Regions from separate parts of the Mesorhizobium sp. Primo-A genome, predicted to be linked through region 3. Evidence: riboswitches for the same ligand, from Rfam matches in the RefSeq annotation. Region 3 holds a riboswitch; each other region holds the start of a gene.

Region 1 (6,677 bases), on a different contig from region 3:
GCTCCGGCATGTCGACGCCAACGCCATTGCCGCGCGGATAGCGAAAGGCGATCGGGCCGTCATCATAGCTTGCCGCGGTGCGTACCATGTGGCGCAGCTCCGCCTCGTCGGCCGCCGCCATCACCACGAAGCCCGGCAGTGTCGCCAGGAAGGTGGTGTCGAAGGCGCCGCAATGGGTGGCGCCATCGGCGCCGACGAAGCCGGCGCGGTCGATGGGAAAGCGCACCGGTAATTTCTGGATGGCGACGTCGTGGACGACCTGGTCGTAGGCGCGCTGCAGGAAGGTGGAATAGATGGCCGCGAACGGCTTGTAGCCTTCGGTGGCGAGGCCGGCGGCGAAGGTCACCGCGTGCTGTTCGGCGATGCCGACATCGAAGGTCCTCGACGGGAACGCTTCGCCGAACAGGTCGAGGCCGGTACCGCTCGGCATGGCTGCGGTGACGGCGACGATGCGGTCGTCCTCGCGGCCCTCCTGGACCAGGCTTTCGGCGAACACCTTGGTGTAGGCCGGTGCGTTGGCCGGCGCCTTGGCCTGCGCGCCGGTGATGACGTCGAACTTGTTGACGCCGTGATATTTGTCGGCGGCGGCTTCCGCCGGCGCATAGCCCTTGCCCTTCTGGGTGACGACATGGATGAGCACCGGGCCTTCGCCATTGTCTCGGACATTTTTCAGGACCGGGATCAGATGCTCCAGATTGTGGCCGTCGATCGGGCCGATGTGATAGAAGCCGAGTTCCTCGAACAGCGTGCCGCCGGTGACGTAGCCGCGTGCATGCTCGACCGCCCTTGTGATCGCACGATCCGCCCGCTTGCCGAGATAAGATGTCAGTTTTTTGCCGAAATCGCGCAGGCCGATATAGGCCTTGCCGGAGGCCAGCCGCGCCAGATAGGCGCTCATGGCGCCGGTTGGCGGCGCGATCGACATGTCGTTGTCGTTGAGAATGACGATCAGCCGTGCATCGAGCGCGCCGGCATTGTTCATCGCCTCGTAGGCCATGCCGGCAGACATGGCGCCGTCGCCGATGACGGCGATGACATTGTTGCGGCCGCCGGAGAGATCGCGGGCCGCGGCCATGCCGAGGCCGGCCGATATCGATGTCGAGGAGTGGGCAGCGCCGAAGGGATCGTACTCGCTCTCGGCGCGGCGGGTGAAGCCGGACAGGCCGCCTTCCTGGCGCAGCGTGCGGATACGGTCGCGGCGGCCGGTCAGGATCTTGTGCGGATAGGCCTGGTGGCCGACATCCCAGATCAGCCGATCATCGGGGGTGTTGAAGACATAGTGCAGCGCCACTGTCAGCTCGACCACGCCAAGGCCGGCGCCCAGATGACCACCCGTGCGGGATACCGCGTCGACCAGCTCGGCGCGAAGCTCGGACGCCAGTTGCGGCAGCTCACTCTCGGCAAGCATGCGCAGGTCGGCCGGGATGCGGGCCTTGTCGAGAAGCGGCGTATGCGGCGTTGCGTTCACGGTGCTCAGGCTTTCGGTTGATGGGCGAAATAGGCCGCCGGCCGGCGAAAGTAAATGCGTGTCAGTGACGCGGATCAGACTGTGGTCTTTTGCTTCTATGCAGGTCGTTTCCCCAAAACCGGGCCACTTTGGGCGACAGGCATCAGCTTTCCGGCAGCGGAATGAACTCTTCCTCGTCTCCTGGAACGATGTCGAAGCGGCCTGTCTTCCATTCCTCTTTCGCCTGTTCGATACGCTCTTTCGACGACGAGACGAAATTCCACCAGATGTAACGCTTCGAACCAAGAGAGGCGCCGCCGAACAGCATGAAATGCGCCCCGGTCTGCGACGACACGACGATCTCGTCACCGGGACGGAAGACCAGCAGCCGTTCGGCTGGGAACACATCGCCCGAAATCGAGACCTCGCCTTCCAGCGTGTAAATGGCGCGCTCTTCCGCATCGGCAGGGATTTTCACGCTGGCGCCGGGCGCCAGGCGCAGGTCGGCGTAGAGCGTCTCCGAATCGGCCCTGACCGGGGACCGTAATCCTTGGAAATCGCCGATGATGAGGCGCCCGTTGACGCCTTCGGCATCAATCTCGGGAAGCCTGAGCGCTCCTGTGTTCTCGAACACAGGAGCCACCTCTTCCTTGTCGTCCGGCAGCGCCAGCCATGTCTGCAGGCCGGATACCGACATCGGCGCGCCACGCAGTTCCTCCGGCGTACGCTCCGAATGGACGATGCCGCGGCCGGCGGTCATCAAATTCACGTCGCCGGGCTGAATGACCATTTCGGTGCCGAGGGAGTCGCGGTGCCGGATCTTGCCGTCGAACAGATAGGTGACCGTCGACAGTCCGATATGCGGATGCGGACGGACGTCCAGCGCCTGGCCGGCCCGCAGGATCGCGGGACCCATGCGGTCGAAGAAGATGAACGGACCGACCAACCGCCTTTTTGCCGTTGGCAGGGCACGGCGCACCTGAAAACCACCGATGTCCTTGGCGTTCGGAATGACCATCAATTCGATCTGATCGCTGGCGAACGCATCGCCCACCTCAGGGTCTTTCCCGGGGAAGAAGCTCATGGACTCTCCTTGTCGGTGGTCGAAGGCCGCCTGGCCGCATCAGGCAAAGCGGATGGCCGCCTTTGCCCGCAGCTTGGCCGCCACCTCTTCGCGATTGCGCGGATGCTGATGGGTTTCCAGGGAATCGAGCAGTTCGCGCGCCGAGGCCGCGATGGCGTCGACGGCATGATCGAAGGCGTGCTGGTTCTGCTTCGAGGGTCGCGTCGTTCCGCTCAGCTTGCGGACGAACTGAAGGGCCGCGTCGCGCACCTCGTCATTGGTTGCCGGCGGATCAAAATTGAACAGGGTCTTGATGTTTCTGCACATCGCTTCCGTATCTCCTCTTGTCCTTGAGCTGTTTCAATCGCAACGAGTTATATCCTCGATCATGATCATGTCCAAAAACCGGTGAGGCGAGGCCATCGTTCGGACCGGCCTCAATCCGCGTCGAGCGGCTCCGTTCCAACCGGCTTGCCGTCGCGCGACAGCCTGATCTTCTCGACCTTGTCCTCGGCGGCCTTCAGCAGCCGGTCGCAATGCGCCTTCAGCGCCTCGCCACGTTCATAGATCCTGATCGACTGGTCGAGCGGCACGTCGCCACGCTCCAGATCATCGACGATCTTCTCCAGCGCATCGAGTGCCTGCTCGAAGCTCATCGCCTTGACGTCTTCGTTGGTCTCACCAGCCATCGTTCATCCTTTCATCAGTCGCCCGACATGGGCGGCGACCGAAAATGCCAATCCCTGCAGATCGTAGCCGCCCTCGAGCAGGCTGACGAGCCGGTTGCCGCTGTGGCGTGCCGCGCGCTGCATCAGCTGGCCGGTCGCCCAATCGAAATCATCCTCGGTCAGATTGATCTCGGCCAGCGGATCGCGGTGGTGCGCGTCGAACCCGGCCGAAATGATGATCAGGTCGGGCGCGAAATTGTCGAGCGCGGGCAGGACGCGCGACAGGAAGGCATCGCGAAACACTTCGCTGCCGGTCTGCGGCGCCAGCGGTGCGTTGACGATGTTGCCGGCGCCCGTTTCGGTCTTCGCTCCGGTGCCGGGATAAAGCGGCATCTGGTGTGTCGAGCAATAGAGCACCGAGGGATCGTCCCAGAAAATATCCTGCGTGCCATTGCCGTGATGCACGTCCCAGTCGACGATGGCAACGCGCTCGACACCGTGTTTCTTCTGCGCATAACGCGCCGCGATCGCCGCCGTGTTGAACAGGCAGAAGCCCATGGCCGTGGTCTTTTCGGCATGATGGCCGGGCGGCCGGGCGGCGACGAAGACGTTGTCGGCGCGGCCCGAAAAGACATCATCGACGGCGGCGTTGGCGGCGCCGATCGCGGTGATCGCCGCTTGCCAGCTCTTCGGACTGGCAGTGGTGTCGGCATCGATGCGGGCAATCCCCTCGTCGGGAATGGCGGCGCGCACGCGGGCGACGAAATCGGCGGGATGCGCGTAGAGGATGGTGGCCTCGTCGCCTTCCGGCGCCTGGATACGATCGAGCCCGGCAAAGGCTTCCTCGTCGAGCACGCGCTCGATGGCACGCAGGCGGTCGGGCCGCTCGGGATGTCCGGGCGGCGTGAGATGCTCGAGGAAGATCGGATGCGTGTAGAGACGGGTGGTCATCGTCCTAATCTAGTGACCCGGATCGACAAAGGCCATGCACGGGCGGCCGATGACTGGGGAAAATCGCGCCTGCGTCCATTCGTGTCGCCGCAGGCATTGGCCTCGCCGGCGCTTCGGCGTAAAGTCCTTGGCACTGCCTGGTGCCCGCCGCAAGCGGGAGAATCGGGAACACGGTTGAATTCCGTGGCGTGCCCAACGCTGTGAGGGGGACCGCGCCGGTAAATGCCACTGTCGATGACGGGAAGGCACCGGACGCGGGTTGATCCCAAGCCAGAAGACCGGCCTGGCAGGCATCGTCATCCGCATGGTCGGGCGGGTGGCATCAGAGCGACGTGCGTCCATTTGGACGCACAAAGTACGCTCTGACCGTTTTGAATCTGCAATCGCAAGGGGACAAGCGATGCCGGAACATATGACCGCTGCCATTGACGATGGATTCGACCAGAATGCGCGCGATGCGGTCTATCGCGCCATGTTCACGCGGCGCGACGTGCGCAGCCATTTCCTGCCCACCGCGATCGATGACGACGTGCTGGCGCGGCTGCTGCTTGCCGCCCATCACGCGCCATCGGTCGGCTTCATGCAGCCATGGAATTTCATTGTCATTCGCGATGCCGGACGACGAGCGGAGGTGCGCGACCTGTTCCTGGCCGCGCGCGAGCAGGAACTGCCGGCGATCGAGGCGGAAAAACAGGCGCTGTACCGCAAGCTCAAGCTGGAAGGCATCTGCGAGAGCGCGCTCAACATCTGCATCACTTGCGACCGGCAGCGCTCGAAGGGTTCGCCGCTGGGACGCTGGCACAATCCGGAGATGGATCTCTACAGCACCGTCTGCGCGGTGCAGAATTTCTGGCTGGCCGCGCGTGCCGAGGGCGTTGGCGTCGGCTGGGTGAGCATCATCGAGGCTGAGGCGCTGAAGCGGCTGTTGGCCATTCCGGATCACGTAACGCCAATCGCCTATCTCTGCGTCGGCCGTGTTTCCGAGTTCGCTTCCAAACCGGACCTTGAAACGCATGGTTGGGGACGGCGGCTGCCGCTGCCGGAACTGATCATGAGCGAGACGTTTTCCGGGCAAGGCGAGACACAGCTCAAGTCCACCGTGGCGCGCCTCAACACCGTTTCTGCCTCACCAGACACCACCTGCCCGGCCGATCAGGGTGTGGCGCCGGCCGTACCCCAGCGCGAACCGCCGAAGGAGGCGAGCGCCTTGTCCTTGAGCTCCCTGAACTTCGACGACGCCTCGGCCAACCGGGCGTCCCAGGCCGGATCCGGCACCTGGCCCGCGATGGTCTTGAAATAGACCTGCATCAGGCAAGCGATGGCGAAAGGCTCGATGAAGGCCGCCTTGAATGCCCAGGCGAAGACGATGGCGAGCACGAAGGCCCAGCCGGCGAGCTGGCCGGGCATCAGGAACAGAATGGCGCCGGCAGGCGCCAGCATCATCAGAAAGATGACGAACGACACGCCCCACATGATGACCGCCAGCCAGACGGCGTTCTTGACCATGACCTTGCCGTTCTGGGCATAGAGCACGACGCCTTGGCGCGCCGTCTCGAAGGGTGAGGCTGAATTGATGCGGATGTTGTAACCGAGGATGATCTCGTCGACATAGGTCAGCGACAGGCGGATCACCGTGTTGATGAAGGAGACCAGGCCGCTCAGGCCCGGTATCGGCAGGAAGGCGGCGATACCGCCGAGCAGGCCGGTGATGGCGCGGATGGCACCCTTGACGAGCTGGTCGACGACGAAAAGGATATTGGCCTCGGCAAAACGCTGGGTGACGACATCCCTGGCGTAGGCGATCTGGTCCTGACCGCCGGGAATGTCGCGGCCGTCGATCAGATGAACCATGACGGCGATGTGGCCGGCCTTGACGATATAGAGGATGTATTCGCGGATCCAGTAGACCGCGATCGAGACGATGCCAAACCCGACCACGCCGCCCCACAGGGCAAAGGACATGGGCCCGTCGGGATCGGTGGAGATATGGCCGACGCCATAGCCGACCGAGGCACCGGTGCCGGTCGCCATGATGTAGGCCAGCGTGATGCCGAAATAGACGATCATACGAAAGACGATGAACGGCCAGGTCCGCATCATGATGGACACCGACCGGCCGATCTCGAAATCCCACATGTGCCCCTCCGCCTCAGAGATGGTGGAAGAGGATGAACTCAACCCGGCGATTGTCAATTGCCGGCCCTGGCACCACAGGGCGACGAATTCTGGGCAACGGTTTTCTTTCGCAGCCTTTCGCCGGCGCATTGTCTGACGGAGCATCAAACGAAAAACCCGCCTGTGCGGCGGGTCACCGGCGCAAATCAGCACCATGGACGAATATGTACCTTAGCTGAGGGCAGGTGTCAAGAAAAAATTCCTATCGGGAACAGCTGCCGGCACGAAAAGCTCCGGTGGGAACTTCAATTCGACTGCGGATCCGGCTTCTTGAGCAGGCCTTCGAGCAGTTGCTTGAACGCCGTCACCACCTTCTTGGACGTCGCTTCGGGGTCGTCCGAATTGGCGATCCGTTGCGCTGCCTGGCTGCTCG
Region 2 (6,677 bases), on a different contig from region 3:
TTCGGCGGCGTTTTCGCCGGCCAGGAAGGCATCGAGCCGGCGGTGGTTCCACAGCGCGTAAGCCAGAATGGTGCCCGCACCCAGCGCGCCGAGCCAGATATTGTCCCAGCGCGCCAGGCCAAGGCCGCCCATCGTCCAGAACAACACGGAGTGGGCGGCGCGCTGGTCGCCGGCAAAGACCAGGTAGTTGGTCAAGGCGGTGAACATGAAGGACACGGCAAGGCCGGCGAGGATCAGCCGCTCCGGCCCTTGGCCCCTCACCCGCGCGACCAGCAGCAGGACGACGCCGGCGGCCAATATGCCGCCGGTGAAGGCCGCGACCGGCAACGTCCAGATGCCAAAGCTGTCGCCGAAGACGGTGATGACGGAAACGGCACCGGCGGCGGCGCCCGACGACAGGCCGAACAGGAACGGATCGGCGAGATCGTTGCGGGTCACTGTCTGCAGCAGCGCGCCGACGACGCCGAGGCCCGCGCCGACGCAGATGGCCAGGATCGTGCGCGGCAGCCGCAGATCGACGACGATCTTGCCGACCGGCCCGGACACGTCGTGCCCGCCTAAGCCGATTGCGCGGCCAAGCGCTGCTACAACGTCGGCCAGCGGGATCAGCGTCGAGCCATAGGCGATCGACAGCAGAGCGAGAGCGGCGATCGCCGCCGCTCCCGCCAGCATGGCCAACGCAAATGCCGGATGGCGCAAGCTCAAAATGCTTCCGGGTGCATGGCCTTGGCGATCTTGTCGATCGCTTCGATGTTGGCGGGTCCAGGCGTCAGCTCGGCGTAGCGGAGGGCGACGAAGCGCTCGTTCTTGACCGCGTCTGTCTCCTTCATGGCCGGATGCGCTTTCAGGAAATCGAGCAGCTTCCTGTAGCCGCCACCGTCCTGGTAATCGAGCAGGATGAGGAATTGCGGATTGCGCGACGCCACCGTTTCCCAATCCGTGTTGCCCCAGCTGGTGTCCATGTCAGCCATGATGTTGTCGCCGCCGGCGGCAGTGATCATGGCGCTGGGGATGGCGAACTTGCCTGCGGTGAACGGCTTGTCCTCGCCGGAATCGTAGAGGAACACCCGCGTGCCCTTGGCGCTGCCGACCTTGGCGGTGATGTCGGCGAGCTGCGCCTTCCAGCCAGAGACAAGCTTTTCAGCCTCGGCCTCCTTGCCGAAGATCTTGCCCAGCTTTTCGACGTCGCCATAGAGCAGGTCCATCGAGGCGGCGGGGCGGCTCTTGTCGAGATGGACGCAGCTTTCCGTCAGAACCAGCGTCTTGATGCCGTGCGGGGCAAGCGTGTCGGGCGTCACCTCGCCACCCGGCTTCATGCCGTAGTACCAGCCGGCGAAGAAGAAATCCGGCTCCACGGCCACGAGGTTTTCGAGCGTCGGATATTTCGGCGCCAGCTCCGGGATCGAACCCTGCTCTGCCTTGAATTCGGAACCGACCTTGTACCATCCGGTGATGCCCGTCAGGCCGACCATTGACGGCTGCAATTTCAGCGCGAAAGCCATCTCAGCCATGTTCAGATCGTGGATGACAGCGCGCTTCGGCGGCGCGTCGAAGGTCAGCGGCTTGCCGCAGCTGTCGACGGTTACCGGGAAGGCGAAGGCGGTCGAGGTCAGCAGCGAGACGGCAAGCGAAAAAGCGAGGCGTTTCACGGGTATGCTCCTTGTGGGTGGGATCGGGTCGACTATGGAACGGCTTCAATCACGACGGCGGCGCGGCACGGTTCGGAACCTCGAACACCGTCAACTCTCGATCCTCGGTTGGATGGCGCAGGCGCAGCACATCGATGCCGAAAATCTCGCGGATCAGCTGTTGGGCCAGCGCTTCGCGCGGTGCGGCGAGCGCTTGCAGACGGGCATGGTTCATCACCGCCACCCTGGTGGCGAAGGGTGCTACCAGCGCCAGATCGTGCAGCACCGCGATCACCGTCATCTCAAAGCCTGCCACGAGGTCGAGCAGTTCGCCGCGGGCGCGCGGGTCCAGATGGTTGGTCGGTTCGTCGAGGAACAGGATTTTGGGCTGCTGGGCGATGGCGCGCGCCAGTTGGGCGCGCTGGCGCTCGCCGCCCGACAGCGAGCCGACGGTGCGGCCAAGCAGCGGCAGCAGGCCGGTCCGGCGCAGCGCCTCGACGGCGATATCGCGTTCCTCGCGCCTGCGCCGCAGCCCGGCGTGCGGGACCCGGCCAAGCTCGACATAATCGATCACCGCCAGCCGCGGATCGGGCTGGTCGGTCTGGCCGACAACGGCGATATGCAGCGCCCGCTCGGCGGCCGAAATCCTGTCCAGCCCGCGTCCGCCAAGCTTCACCTCGCCGGAACTTGGCCGCAGCATGCCCGACAGCATGCGCAGCAGCGTCGTCTTGCCGGCGCCGTTGGGACCGATGATGGCAAGGCGATCGCCAGCGGCCACCGAGAAGCTGACCGCCTGGACCAGATTCCGCCCATTCGCCATGGCACAGAGGTCATGGGCTTCGAGAAGCGCTGCGCTCATCGGCTGCAGCCCGCCGGATTGCGGGGACGGCAAAGTGTGAGCATGGTGATGCGATGATCGATGGAGCCGTCCAACTTTCCGTCACTTTCCAAAACTGGCGACGGAAGGAAGCTGGCGAACCGGCCGACAAGGCCGGGATTCGCGTTTCCTCCCGGCACACCCCGTCCGGTCAACTCAGTGATGGCAGGTCTCCTGGCTCGCGGGTCGTTGCGCCATCCTGCCTTCCCAGCCTTGCCGGCCAGTGGCATTCACGGATTTTGCTCGCCGCTTACAGTTGCGGGGGCAGCCACGGCCTCGACCTGAACAGGCCTCACCGTGTTCCCTTTTCACCCCTCGCCTTTCGGCTCGGGGACCATCACCACTTCAGCGTAGATTTCCACCAAACGCTTCGCAATGGATTTCTCGGACGAAGTGGTGGGCCAGCTAAGGGAAACAGGCATTGCACGCTCACTTTATGTAATAACATAACATTCTTAGGAGATGACGCGGCCCGCTGTCAAGCGAAAGCCCATGGGATCGGCGCAGATTGCACGGAATGCGCAATTTCGATCAAACTGGCCGCGCCAGGAAACGCCAAGATGATCCGGCCAATGCGAAAAGGAGCCCCATGAACCCGACCGAGAAAGCGCTGTGGTTCGTCGAGAGCCATCTGCCGGAGGCGATCTCGCTTGACGATGTCGCGCAAAGCAGCGGCGTGTCGCGTTTTCATGTGACGCGCGCCTTCGGCGCCGCAACCGGCCGCTCGGTGATGGGTTACATGCGCTCACGCCGGCTGACCGAGGCGGCGCGCAAGCTGGCCGGCGGAGCGCCCGACATCCTCGTCGTCGCGCTCGACGCCGGCTACAACTCGCATGAGGCGTTCACCCGTGCCTTCCGCGATCAGTTCGGCACCACGCCGGAACTGGTGCGCGCGCAAGGCTCGACCAACAACCTCGACCTCGTGGAGCCGATCCTGATGGACCAGTCCTTCCTCACCAATCTCGAACCACCGCGCTTCGAGACCAGCCGGCCGTTCCTGATCGCCGGCCTCGGCGAACGCTACAGCTGCGAAACCAGCGCCGGGATTCCGATGCAGTGGCAGCGTTTTGCACCCTATATCGGCAACATCCCCGGCGAGATCTCAGGCGTTTTCTACGGCGTCTGCCTTAACGGCGATGACGCGGGCAATTTCGACTATGTCGTCGGCGTCGAAGTGTCCGGCTTTGCGGATCTGCCGAAGGACTTCTATCGGGTGCGGGTGCCGGCGCAGAAATATGCGGTGTTCTCGCACCGCGAGCACATCTCATCCATCCGCCGGACGATCAACACGATCTGGAACAGTTGGCTGCCCGACTCCGGTCACGAAATCGCGGATGCACCGGAATTCGAGCGCTATGGACCGGAGTTCGATGCCCACAGCGGCAATGGCGGGCTGGAGATCTGGGTACCGGTGAAGGCGTAGCTCGATCACGCCATCGGCAGCGCCGGCCAGCGATCGATGACCTTTCCGCCGGAAAACACGGCGATCGACCCGAATTGCTGCAGCACGGCCTCGCTCTGCGTCGGCCTTAGAAACGCGTAGTCGCCTGGCCTTGCGGCCGCATCGGCGGGCAAGCCCATGAATTGCTGGTTGGAGGACAGGCCGAGCAGGCCGTTCGTCTTCATGCCTTGGGGGAAGACCGGCTCGGCCATCCACTTGCCGCCATAGAGATAGCAGCCCTTGCGCGGAAACCGGCCGAGCGCCTGCAGCAGGCGGGTGACGGCCGGCGGGCCAGGCAGCATCGGCTCGACCACTTTCAGGATCGGCGTGGCAATGAAGGCCGCCGGCTGGAAGCCTTCTAGGCCTGGCGTATCGAAGTCGCTGGGCAGCACGAAGGCCGAGCCCATCGACACTTCATTGGCCGCGCCGCCACGATGAAGCAGCGCGGTCTTGCTGCCGCCGATGTTGAGGATACGGCGCTGGTCGGCGCCGAGACAGGCGACGAACGCCGCAGCCTGCGCCGACGCCTCCGCCAATGCCTTTGCCGGTCCGCCGAAAAGGCCGGGAATGAGCGGCGCATGCGCCTCGTAGGCCATGACGCCTTCGCAATGCAGCCGGGCCGGCAACGCGCTCAACGCCTTCGACAAGGCCGCGGGATCAGCAAAGCCGCCGCGATGCAGCCCGACATCGATCTCGAAAGCGATGCGCAGGCCGATGCCGAGTTCGTCAGCGAGAGCACCGTATTCCGCCAGTCTCTCCTCGCTGTCGATCAGCCAGCAGACACGCGACCAGTCGGCATCACCCTTCACCAGCGCAGCCCTTGCCGCACCGATCGGCATCGGCTTGCCGTAGAGCAGATCGGCATCCGGAAACGCCTTCAGCACCGCCTCGCTGATCGGCGGGTGGAAGGTCATGAAGCGCTCATGGCGAAGCGCCTTGCCTATATGCGCAAGCAGCGGCAGGCAGGCGAGCGATTTGTCGACCAGCCGCACGGCCAGGCCGGGATCCAGCCTCCCTTTTACCAGGGCAATGTTTCCGTCCAGCCGATCGCGGTCGAGCAGCAGGCAGGGTCGGAAGATGCCGGCGGTCTTCAGCGCATCCGAGAGGGTGGAAAAATAGGTGCTCATCATTCGATGCCGAACAGGCCGGCCATGTAGGGCGACACGAAGCGGTTTTCCGGATCGATGTCGCGGCGCGCCGCCATGGCATCGTCCCAGCGCGGGTAGAGCTTTTTCAGCTCCGCCGCTTTCAGGCTGTGCATCTTGCCCCAATGCGGCCGGCCGCCATATCTGCGGAAGATCGGCTCTGCCGCCCGCATGAACGGCAAAGGATCGTTCGCGGCGTCATGGTGGATGGCGATGGAGCAGGTCAGCCTGTTGTAGAATGGCGAAAGCCAGAACTGGTCCGGCGCGACCGAGCGCACCTCCATCGGGAAATAGACCTCGGGAAAGCGCTTCTCGGTCAGCTCGATGATCTCGGCCAGCGCCTTCGGCCCTTCCTCGAACGGCAAATGATATTCCATCTCGTTGAACTTGGTCTGCCGGTCGCTGGCATAGACGTTGAGCCAGTCCTGCACGTAGTCCTCGGCGGGAAATTTGGCGGCCGCCGATCGGATCAGGCGGCCACGCAGCGATGGCAGCCAGGCAAGTGAAGTGCGCAGCCTGCGCAGTGTCCTCAAACCCGCCTCGTCCTCTTCCGGCGGCCGCGTGGTGGGTGCGGCATCGCTGAAATCGCTGGCGATGAACTGCGCATAGCCGGAAAACGGAATGTAGTAGAATTCGGCCGAGCGATGCGCGGCCATCATCGCCTCGAAATCACGCAGCATCTCGGTGATCGGCAGCACATATTTGCGGCGGCGCAACCGGTAGGTCGCGATGTTGTTCAGCGTCACTTCGGTGAGCACGCCGAAAGCGCCGAGCGCAACACCGATGGCGTGGATCATGTCCCGATCCCCTGCCCGCTTGAAGTCGCGGACCTTGCCAAGGCCGTCGACGATCTGCACCGTCTCCAGCTGCGTGTGATAGGCGCCGAGCGTCGGCCCAGAGCCGTGCGTGGCTGTGCCCAGCGCGCCGCCGATCGCCTGGCGGTCGATATCGCCCATGTTGGGCAGGCCCTGGCCAATTCCTTGCAGGATGTGCATGAGCGGGCCGAGCCGGGTCCCTGCCCGCACCCGCGCCTGATGTTTTTGCGCGTCGTGCGAGACCAGCCCTTCCAGTCTCTCCAGGGACAGGATCGTGCCCTGCGATTTCACCAGCGGTGTGAAGGAATGACCGGCGCCGGCAACGCGCACCGGGCCGGGCGCGGTCCGGACGAGATCACCGAGTTCACCGGCATCGCCGGGGCTGGCGATCAGCTTGGGCTCGGCACTTACGAAGCCCGACCAGTTGCTCCAAGTGTTCGACATGGCGCTCCCCGCTCAGGCAACCGCACGACGGCGACGTGACACAAGAACGAAGAGACCGAGCAGCGCCACGCTTGCCACCGCGCTGGCGGCGGCGAATTCCGGCACCGGCCGGAAATCCTTGCCATCGATGAGCAGCGACGCCGCAATCGGCCCGATCGCCAGGCCGAACAGCTGGGCTGCCGGCACCAGCAGCACAGCGGTGCGCGTCTCGTCGGCGGTGATCGCCAGACGGATCTGGTAGGGCACGATGAACAGCAGGATAAAGCCCATGGCCAGGGCAGCGACCCAGAACGTCGTCAGGCCGGGGCTGCTGGCAAGAACCAGGGA
Region 3 (6,677 bases):
GGCCTATGCTGCAACGCGGCGAGGGTTAGCGCAGCACTTCCAGCGAAGCAAGTCAAACCTTGTTCAAAACATCGACCTGGACGGCATATCGCGGCAAACTGGTCCGATCCGCTCCTGTTTGATTTCCTTCGCTTTTTACTCCACTTTTCTCTCCTGACATGAATGCTGCCAAAACCCTGCTAGCATGGGTTGGAATCAGCCATTCGACCCTCGGTCAAAACACGTCAAAGTGATACCTGCATGAAGGAAAAGATCTCGCTCCCGATGGCCCGGCGCATCGCCCTTGCCGCCCAAGGGTTCCTCGATCCTCGCCCGACCGGCACGCCCGACCGCCGGCATTTTGCCCGCACGCTCTCCCGCACCGGCCTGTTGCAGATCGATTCCGTCAGCGCGGTGGTGCGCGCTCATTATATGCCGCTCTATTCGCGCCTTGGCCCCTACCCGTTCTCGCTGCTCGACAACGCGGCCGTGACGCGTAAGCGCACGGTTTTCGAATACTGGGCGCACGAGGCGTCCTTCCTGCCGGTCGAGACATACCCGCTGATGCGCTGGCGCATGCAGCGCGCCGAGCGGGGCGAGGAAATGTATCTGGGTCTCGCCAAATGGGGCCGCGAGCACGCCGCCTACATCGAAGAGATCTACCGCGAGGTCGCCGAGCGCGGCCCGATCGCCGCTTCCGCGCTGGAGGGCCAGAAAGGTTCGGGCGGCTGGTGGGGCTGGAGCGATGCCAAACACGCCTTCGAATGGCTGTTCTGGGCCGGCCGCATCACCACGGCGCACCGCCGCGGTTTCGAGCGCTTCTATGACCTGCCCGAGCGCGTGCTGCCGCAGGCGATCCTCGATCTGCCGGTGCCGACGCCTGAGGACGCGCACCGCGAATTGCTGCGCATTTCCGCCCGCGCCCACGGCGTGGCGACTTCAAGCGATTTGCGCGACTATTTCCGCCTGTCGCCGGCCGATATGAAAGGCCGGTTGGAGGAACTGGTTGAAACGGGCGAGTTGCTGCCGGTGCGTGTCGAAGGCTGGGACAAGCCGGCCTATCTTCACCGGGACGCCCGTCTGCCGCGCAAAGTCGAGGCCCGCGCCTTGCTGGCACCCTTCGATCCGGTCGTCTTCGAGCGCTCGCGCACCGAGCGGCTGTTCGATTTCCACTACCGCATCGAGATCTACACACCTGCCGACAAGCGGCAGTATGGCTATTATGTCCTGCCGTTCCTGCTCGGCGACAGGATCGTGGCACGCGTCGACCTCAAGGCCGATCGCCCGGCCAGCATACTGCGGGTCCATGCGGCCTATGCCGAGCCCGGTGCGCCGCCTGAAACCGCTGCGGAGCTGTTCGAGGAATTGAAGCAGATGCAAGGTTGGCTCGGGCTCGAACGCATCGAAGTGACGCCTGCCGGCGATTTGGGCGCGGCGCTGGCCGACATAGCCGTGTCGTAAGCTCGCGTTGACACCGCCGCCCGCAAAAGCCTAAATCCGGTTCCAGATGGTCCCTTGCCCGCAACGGCAAGGGCTAAGAGGGAATGCGGTGCGGGGCAAAATCCCAAATCCGCGGCTGTCCCCGCAACTGTAAGCGAAGAGCCAAGGCCGAAAACCACTGGGAATTCCCGGGAAGGCGGCTACCCAAGGCGATGACTCGCGAGCCAGGAGACCTGCCGTCTGCGACTGTAGAATCCGATCGCCCGGCGGGTTTCCGGGCAAGGAGCCCGATCTTTGGACCACGACAGCAGTTTTTCGGCTGGCACAGCGGATATTTCGTCCGGCCATGATGATGCCTTGGCCGGCGTCACCATCATCGTCTGCGGCTCCTGCCGCAATGAGACCGGCTCCGACGCTCATCCCCGCGCCGGCGAGTTGCTGACGGACGACACGCGCCGCGCCGCCGCTGGCGACGATATCCGCATCCGCAGCGTCGAATGCCTTGGCAATTGCAAGCGGCGCCTCAGCGCCGCGATCCTGCGCGACGGTTGCTGGAGCTATGTCTTCGGCGACCTGACCGCGACCAGCGGCGCCGACCTCGTGACAGGCGCAAAGCTCTTCGCCACCTCGAAAGATGGCCTGATCCCGTGGCGTGGCCGCCCCGATAGCCTCAAGCGCGGCCTCGTGGCCCGCATTCCACCCATCGACATGCTGAAGGATTGACCATGACCACTTCCGTATCCCGCGTTCCCTGCACCGTCGTCACTGGCTTCCTCGGCGCCGGCAAGACGACGCTGGTCCGCCATCTCCTGGAAAACGCCGGCGGCAAGCGCATCGCCATCATCGTCAACGAATTCGGCGACATCGGCATCGATGGCGAGATCCTCAAGGGATGCGGTATCGACACCTGCCCCGAGGAAAACATCGTCGAACTGGCCAATGGCTGTATCTGCTGCACTGTCGCCGACGACTTCGTCCCGGCGCTCGACCAAATCCTGTCGCTGACGCCGAGGGTCGACCATATCCTGATCGAAACCTCGGGCCTGGCACTGCCCAAGCCGCTGGTCCAGGCCTTTCAGTGGCCCAGCGTGAAAAGCCGGGTGACCGTCGATGGCGTCATCGCCGTGGTCGACGGACCGGCATTGGCCGAAGGCCGCGTCGCCAACGACATGGAGGCCCTCCAGGCGCAGCGCGCCGGGGACGAGACGCTCGACCACGACGATCCGGTGGAAGAAGTGTTCGAGGACCAGATCGCCTGCGCCGACCTGATCATCCTGTCGAAGAGCGACCTGATGGACGCCGCCGGCACCGCCCGCGCCAATGCCATCGTTGGCGAACACTCCGCCCGCGCAGTGAAGATCGTGCCGACCTCGCATGGCAAGGTCGATCCCTCCGTGCTGCTCGGGCTCGGTCTGGCCGTCGAGGACGACATCGAAAACCGCAAGTCCCATCATGACGGCGCATTCGACCACGAGAATGACGACTTCGACACGTTCATCGTCGACATTGCCTCGATCGCCAATCCGGACGAGCTGGCAAAGCGCGTCGCCACCGTCGCCGAAGAAGAGAACGTGCTGCGCGTAAAAGGCTTCGTCGAGGTCGGCGGCAAGCCGATGCGGCTCTTGCTGCAGGCCGTCGGGCCGCGCGTCAATCATTACTATGACCGCGCCTGGACCGCTGAGGATGACCGCCGCTCGCGCCTCGTCGTCATCGGCCTGAAAGGGCTGAACCGCCCGGCGATCGAGCGTATACTCGCCGGCTGATTTCGGACACGGATTGCGATGCACATCCTAACCACGACATCCGCCTCGCTCGACGACCTCGCCGAGCCGGTCGATCTGCGGCAGACGCCGGCGGATATCGTGGCCCTGTCCTTCACCGACAGCGACCTCGCCGGACTGGCGGCGGCGTGGAGGACCGATGCCGACCGCCTGCCCTCGATGCGGCTGGCCGCACTGCGCGACTTGCGCCATCCCATGTCCGTCGACCTCTGGGTCGACAGCGTCGCCCGCCATGCCAAGATCATCCTCGTGCGCATCCTCGGCGGCTACGACTGGTGGCGCTACGGCTGCGACCAGCTTGCCTCGACCGCCCGCGAACGCGGCATAAAACTGGCGCTGCTGCCCGGCGAATGCCGCGACGAGGATCTGCGCCTGATCGAAGCCTCGACGCTGCCGCGCGAGGAGTTGGACGGCCTGCTCGACTATTTCCGCGAGGGCGGCCCGGCGAATATGAGCGCGCTGGTGCGCAGGCTGGCGGGCTTGGCGGGACAGGATGCGGAAGTGATCGGCCCGGTGGTGGTGCCGAAAGCTGGTTTTTACGTGCCCGGATGTGGAGTTGTGGAGAAGCCGGACTTATCGAATGCTGGCGCTTACAACGTCAACGCTCCTATCATCCCCATCCTGTTCTATCGCTCGATGCTGCTGGCCGCCGATGTCGCGCCCATCGATGCGCTTGTTGAAGCGCTGCGGCAGCGCGGCATCGACCCAGTCCCGATCTTCGTCTCCAGCCTCAAGGACCCAACCTCCCTCGCCTTCGTGGAAACAGCACTGACGGCGCTGAAGCCCGCCGCCATCATCACCGCGACCGCTTTCGCCTCAGGCGCCGAACCCGGCATCGAAACGCTGTTCGACCGCGCCGGCGTGCCTGTCTTCCAGGTCATCGTCGCCACCACCCGCCGCGACATCTGGCAAAACAACCAGCGTGGCCTGGCACCCGCCGACCTCGCCATGCATGTCGTGCTGCCCGAACTCGACGGCCGCGTCCTCGCCGGCGCCATTTCCTTCAAGGGCGAGACCGAGACCGATCCCGCACTCGGCCACCGCGCCTTCGCCAACCGGCCGGAACCGGATCGCGTGGCGCAGGTCGCTGACCGCGTCGCGGCCTTCATCAAGTTGCAGGAGACACCCCGCGCCGGGCGCAAGCTGGCCATCCTAATCCCGGATTACCCTAGCGCTCCTGGTCGAACCGGCTATGCCGTCGGCCTCGACGTGCCGTCCAGCGTGCTCGCCATGCTGCATGACCTGAAGGAGCAGGGCTATGTGATTGAGGGGATTCCGCAGACGCCGCGTGGGTTGCTGGATTTGCTGGAAGCCAGCGATACTGGATTGGCCTTAGATAACTACATTGCCTTCTCGACGGAGTTGCCGACTGCGGCAATTACTGCGGTCGAAGCCGCTTGGGGCAAAGCGGAAGACGAAACAGGTTTGCGCGGAAGCTTCCCCTTCCGCGCCGCCACCTTCGGCAACGTCACCATCGCCCTCGCCCCCGACCGCGGCCGCTCCGTCGACCGCCGCGCCGACTACCACGACCCGACGCTGCCCCCGCGCCATGCGCTGATCGCCTTCGGCCTCTGGCTGCGCAAGTCGCTCGGCGTCCACGCGCTGGTCCATGTCGGCGCCCATGGCACGCTTGAATGGCTGCCGGGCAAAACCGTTGCTCTGTCGGAAAACTGCTTTCCGGAGATCGTCACCGGTCCCCTGCCCGTCATCTATCCCTTCATCGTCTCCAACCCGGGCGAAGCGGCGCAGGCCAAGCGGCGCATTGCCGCCGTCACCCTTGGCCATTTACCGCCACCGCTGACCGGCGCCGGGCTGGACGAAAACCAGCACAAGCTCGAGCGGCTGGTCGACGAATATGCGCAGGCCGACGGGCTCGACCGTCGCCGCCGTGACCGACTGGCGAAACTGATCGTCGACACCGCGCAAAAAACCGGTCTCGCCTCCGAAGCCGGCGTTGCCAGAACCGACGCGCCCGACGAGGCCTTGCGCCGCATCGATGCCTGGCTCTGCGACCTCAAGGATTTCGCCATCAAGGACGGGCTGCATATCTATGGCCGCGCTCCGGAGGATGAGCCGGACGCCATGCGCCGGCAAAGTGCTGAAGCCGAGAAGACGGCGCTCATCGCCGCGCTCGATGGCCGCCACGTCAAGGCTGGGCCGGCCGGCGCGCCTGCGCGCGGCCGCTCGGACGTCTTGCCTACCGGCCGCAATTTGTTCACCTCGGACCCGCGCACCATGCCGACGCCGACCGCCTATGATCTGGGCAGGGCAGCGGCGGAGGAAGTCGTGCGCGGCTACATGCAGTCGCATGGCGACTGGCCACGCTCGCTAGTCATCGATCTCTGGGGCTCGGCATCGCTGCGCACCGGCGGCGAGGAGATCGCTCAAGGCCTGGCGCTGATGGGCTGCCGGCCGCAATGGGATTTGGCCACCGGCCGCATCACCGGCATCGAAGTGCTGCCGCCGGCCACGCTCGGAAGGCCACGCGTCGATGTCACATGGCGCATATCAGGCCTGTTCCGCGACATGTTCCCGACCCAGATCGCGCTGATCGATGCCGCAGCCAACGCGGTTGCCGCGCGCGACGAGGACGATTCGGAAAACCCGCTCGCGGCCAAAACCCGCGCCGACGGCAAGATCAGCCCGCGCATCTTCGGCACCTCGCCGGGCACATACGGCGCCGGCGTCGAGGATCTCATGTCCTCCGGCGACTGGGCGGCACGCGACGAAATCGGCCGCGCCTATCTCGACGCTACATCGCACGCCTATGGCGGCGCCGGGGGCGAAGGCATCTCCGCGCCCGGCGCCTTCGAGGGCCGCATCGCCGAAGCCGATCTTCTCGTCCACACCGGCGACGACCCCGGCCGCGACATCCTCGAGGGCTCCGCCGATGTGGCCTTCATCGGCGGCTTTTCCGCAGCACTTGCGGCGCTCGGCAGGAATGCCGACGTCATCGTGCTCGACACCACGGACCCGCAAAAGCCGAAGCCACGCTCGATCAGTGAGGCCGTAGCGCGCGTCGTGCGTGCCCGCGCCGTCAATGCCCGTTTCATCGCTGGCCAGATGCGGCACGGCCCGCGCGGTGCCTCCGAATTCGCCGAAACCGTCGACCGGCTGGTCGGCTTCGCCGAAACCACGCACGCCATTCCGGGAACGCTGATCGAGGCGGTGCATGACGCCTATGTCGGCGATCCCATGGTCCGCGCCTTCATCCTGCGCGAAAACCCCGCCGCCGCAAAAATCATCGCCGAGCGTTTCCTGTCGGCGCGCCGGCGCGGCCTCTGGCATCCCCTGCGCAATTCCATCGACGACGATTTGACGGCCCTGATTGCCGAGGCAGAAGCACTTGGGGTGGCGGCATGAGCGCCTTCTCGCGCCGCGGCGCCTGTCCGGCTTTGTCGGCACCGATGCAAACCGGCGACGGCCTGCTGGTGCGGCTCAACCCGGTTGCTGGGGGAATGTCGCCAGAGTCGTTGA

Evidence for each region. Region 3 has a riboswitch for cobalamin ahead of EOC83_RS15665 (DUF1636 family protein). Riboswitches for the same ligand answer to the same signal wherever they lie in the genome.
Region 1: another riboswitch for cobalamin. It lies ahead of bluB (5,6-dimethylbenzimidazole synthase); the one in region 3 lies ahead of EOC83_RS15665 (DUF1636 family protein).
Region 2: another riboswitch for cobalamin. It lies ahead of EOC83_RS11515 (ABC transporter ATP-binding protein); the one in region 3 lies ahead of EOC83_RS15665 (DUF1636 family protein).

Annotation. Positions count from the first base shown of each region.
Region 1 is NZ_RZTG01000012.1:269,091-275,767, forward strand. Features, by position in the region: gene dxs (1-deoxy-D-xylulose-5-phosphate synthase) at 1-1,468, opposite strand, end outside; gene EOC83_RS23215 (pirin family protein) at 1,611-2,531, opposite strand; gene EOC83_RS23220 (DUF2277 domain-containing protein) at 2,571-2,837, opposite strand; gene EOC83_RS23225 (exodeoxyribonuclease VII small subunit) at 2,948-3,199, opposite strand; gene EOC83_RS23230 (histone deacetylase family protein) at 3,203-4,129, opposite strand; cobalamin riboswitch at 4,251-4,431, shown strand; partial or broken gene bluB (5,6-dimethylbenzimidazole synthase) at 4,542-5,159, shown strand; gene EOC83_RS23240 (hypothetical protein) at 5,282-6,265, opposite strand; gene EOC83_RS23245 (TetR/AcrR family transcriptional regulator) at 6,550-6,677, opposite strand, start outside.
Region 2 is NZ_RZTG01000005.1:183,450-190,126, forward strand. Features, by position in the region: gene EOC83_RS11505 (iron ABC transporter permease) at 1-672, opposite strand, end outside; gene EOC83_RS11510 (ABC transporter substrate-binding protein) at 702-1,649, opposite strand; gene EOC83_RS11515 (ABC transporter ATP-binding protein) at 1,699-2,487, opposite strand; cobalamin riboswitch at 2,652-2,859, opposite strand; gene EOC83_RS11520 (AraC family transcriptional regulator) at 3,095-3,928, shown strand; gene EOC83_RS11525 (alanine racemase) at 3,934-5,073, opposite strand; gene EOC83_RS11530 (D-arabinono-1,4-lactone oxidase) at 5,073-6,350, opposite strand; gene EOC83_RS11535 (MFS transporter) at 6,363-6,677, opposite strand, start outside.
Region 3 is NZ_RZTG01000008.1:32,507-39,183, forward strand. Features, by position in the region: gene EOC83_RS15660 (winged helix-turn-helix domain-containing protein) at 241-1,440, shown strand; cobalamin riboswitch at 1,471-1,675, shown strand; gene EOC83_RS15665 (DUF1636 family protein) at 1,714-2,142, shown strand; gene cobW (cobalamin biosynthesis protein CobW) at 2,145-3,182, shown strand; gene cobN (cobaltochelatase subunit CobN) at 3,201-6,563, shown strand; gene cobG (precorrin-3B synthase) at 6,560-6,677, shown strand, end outside.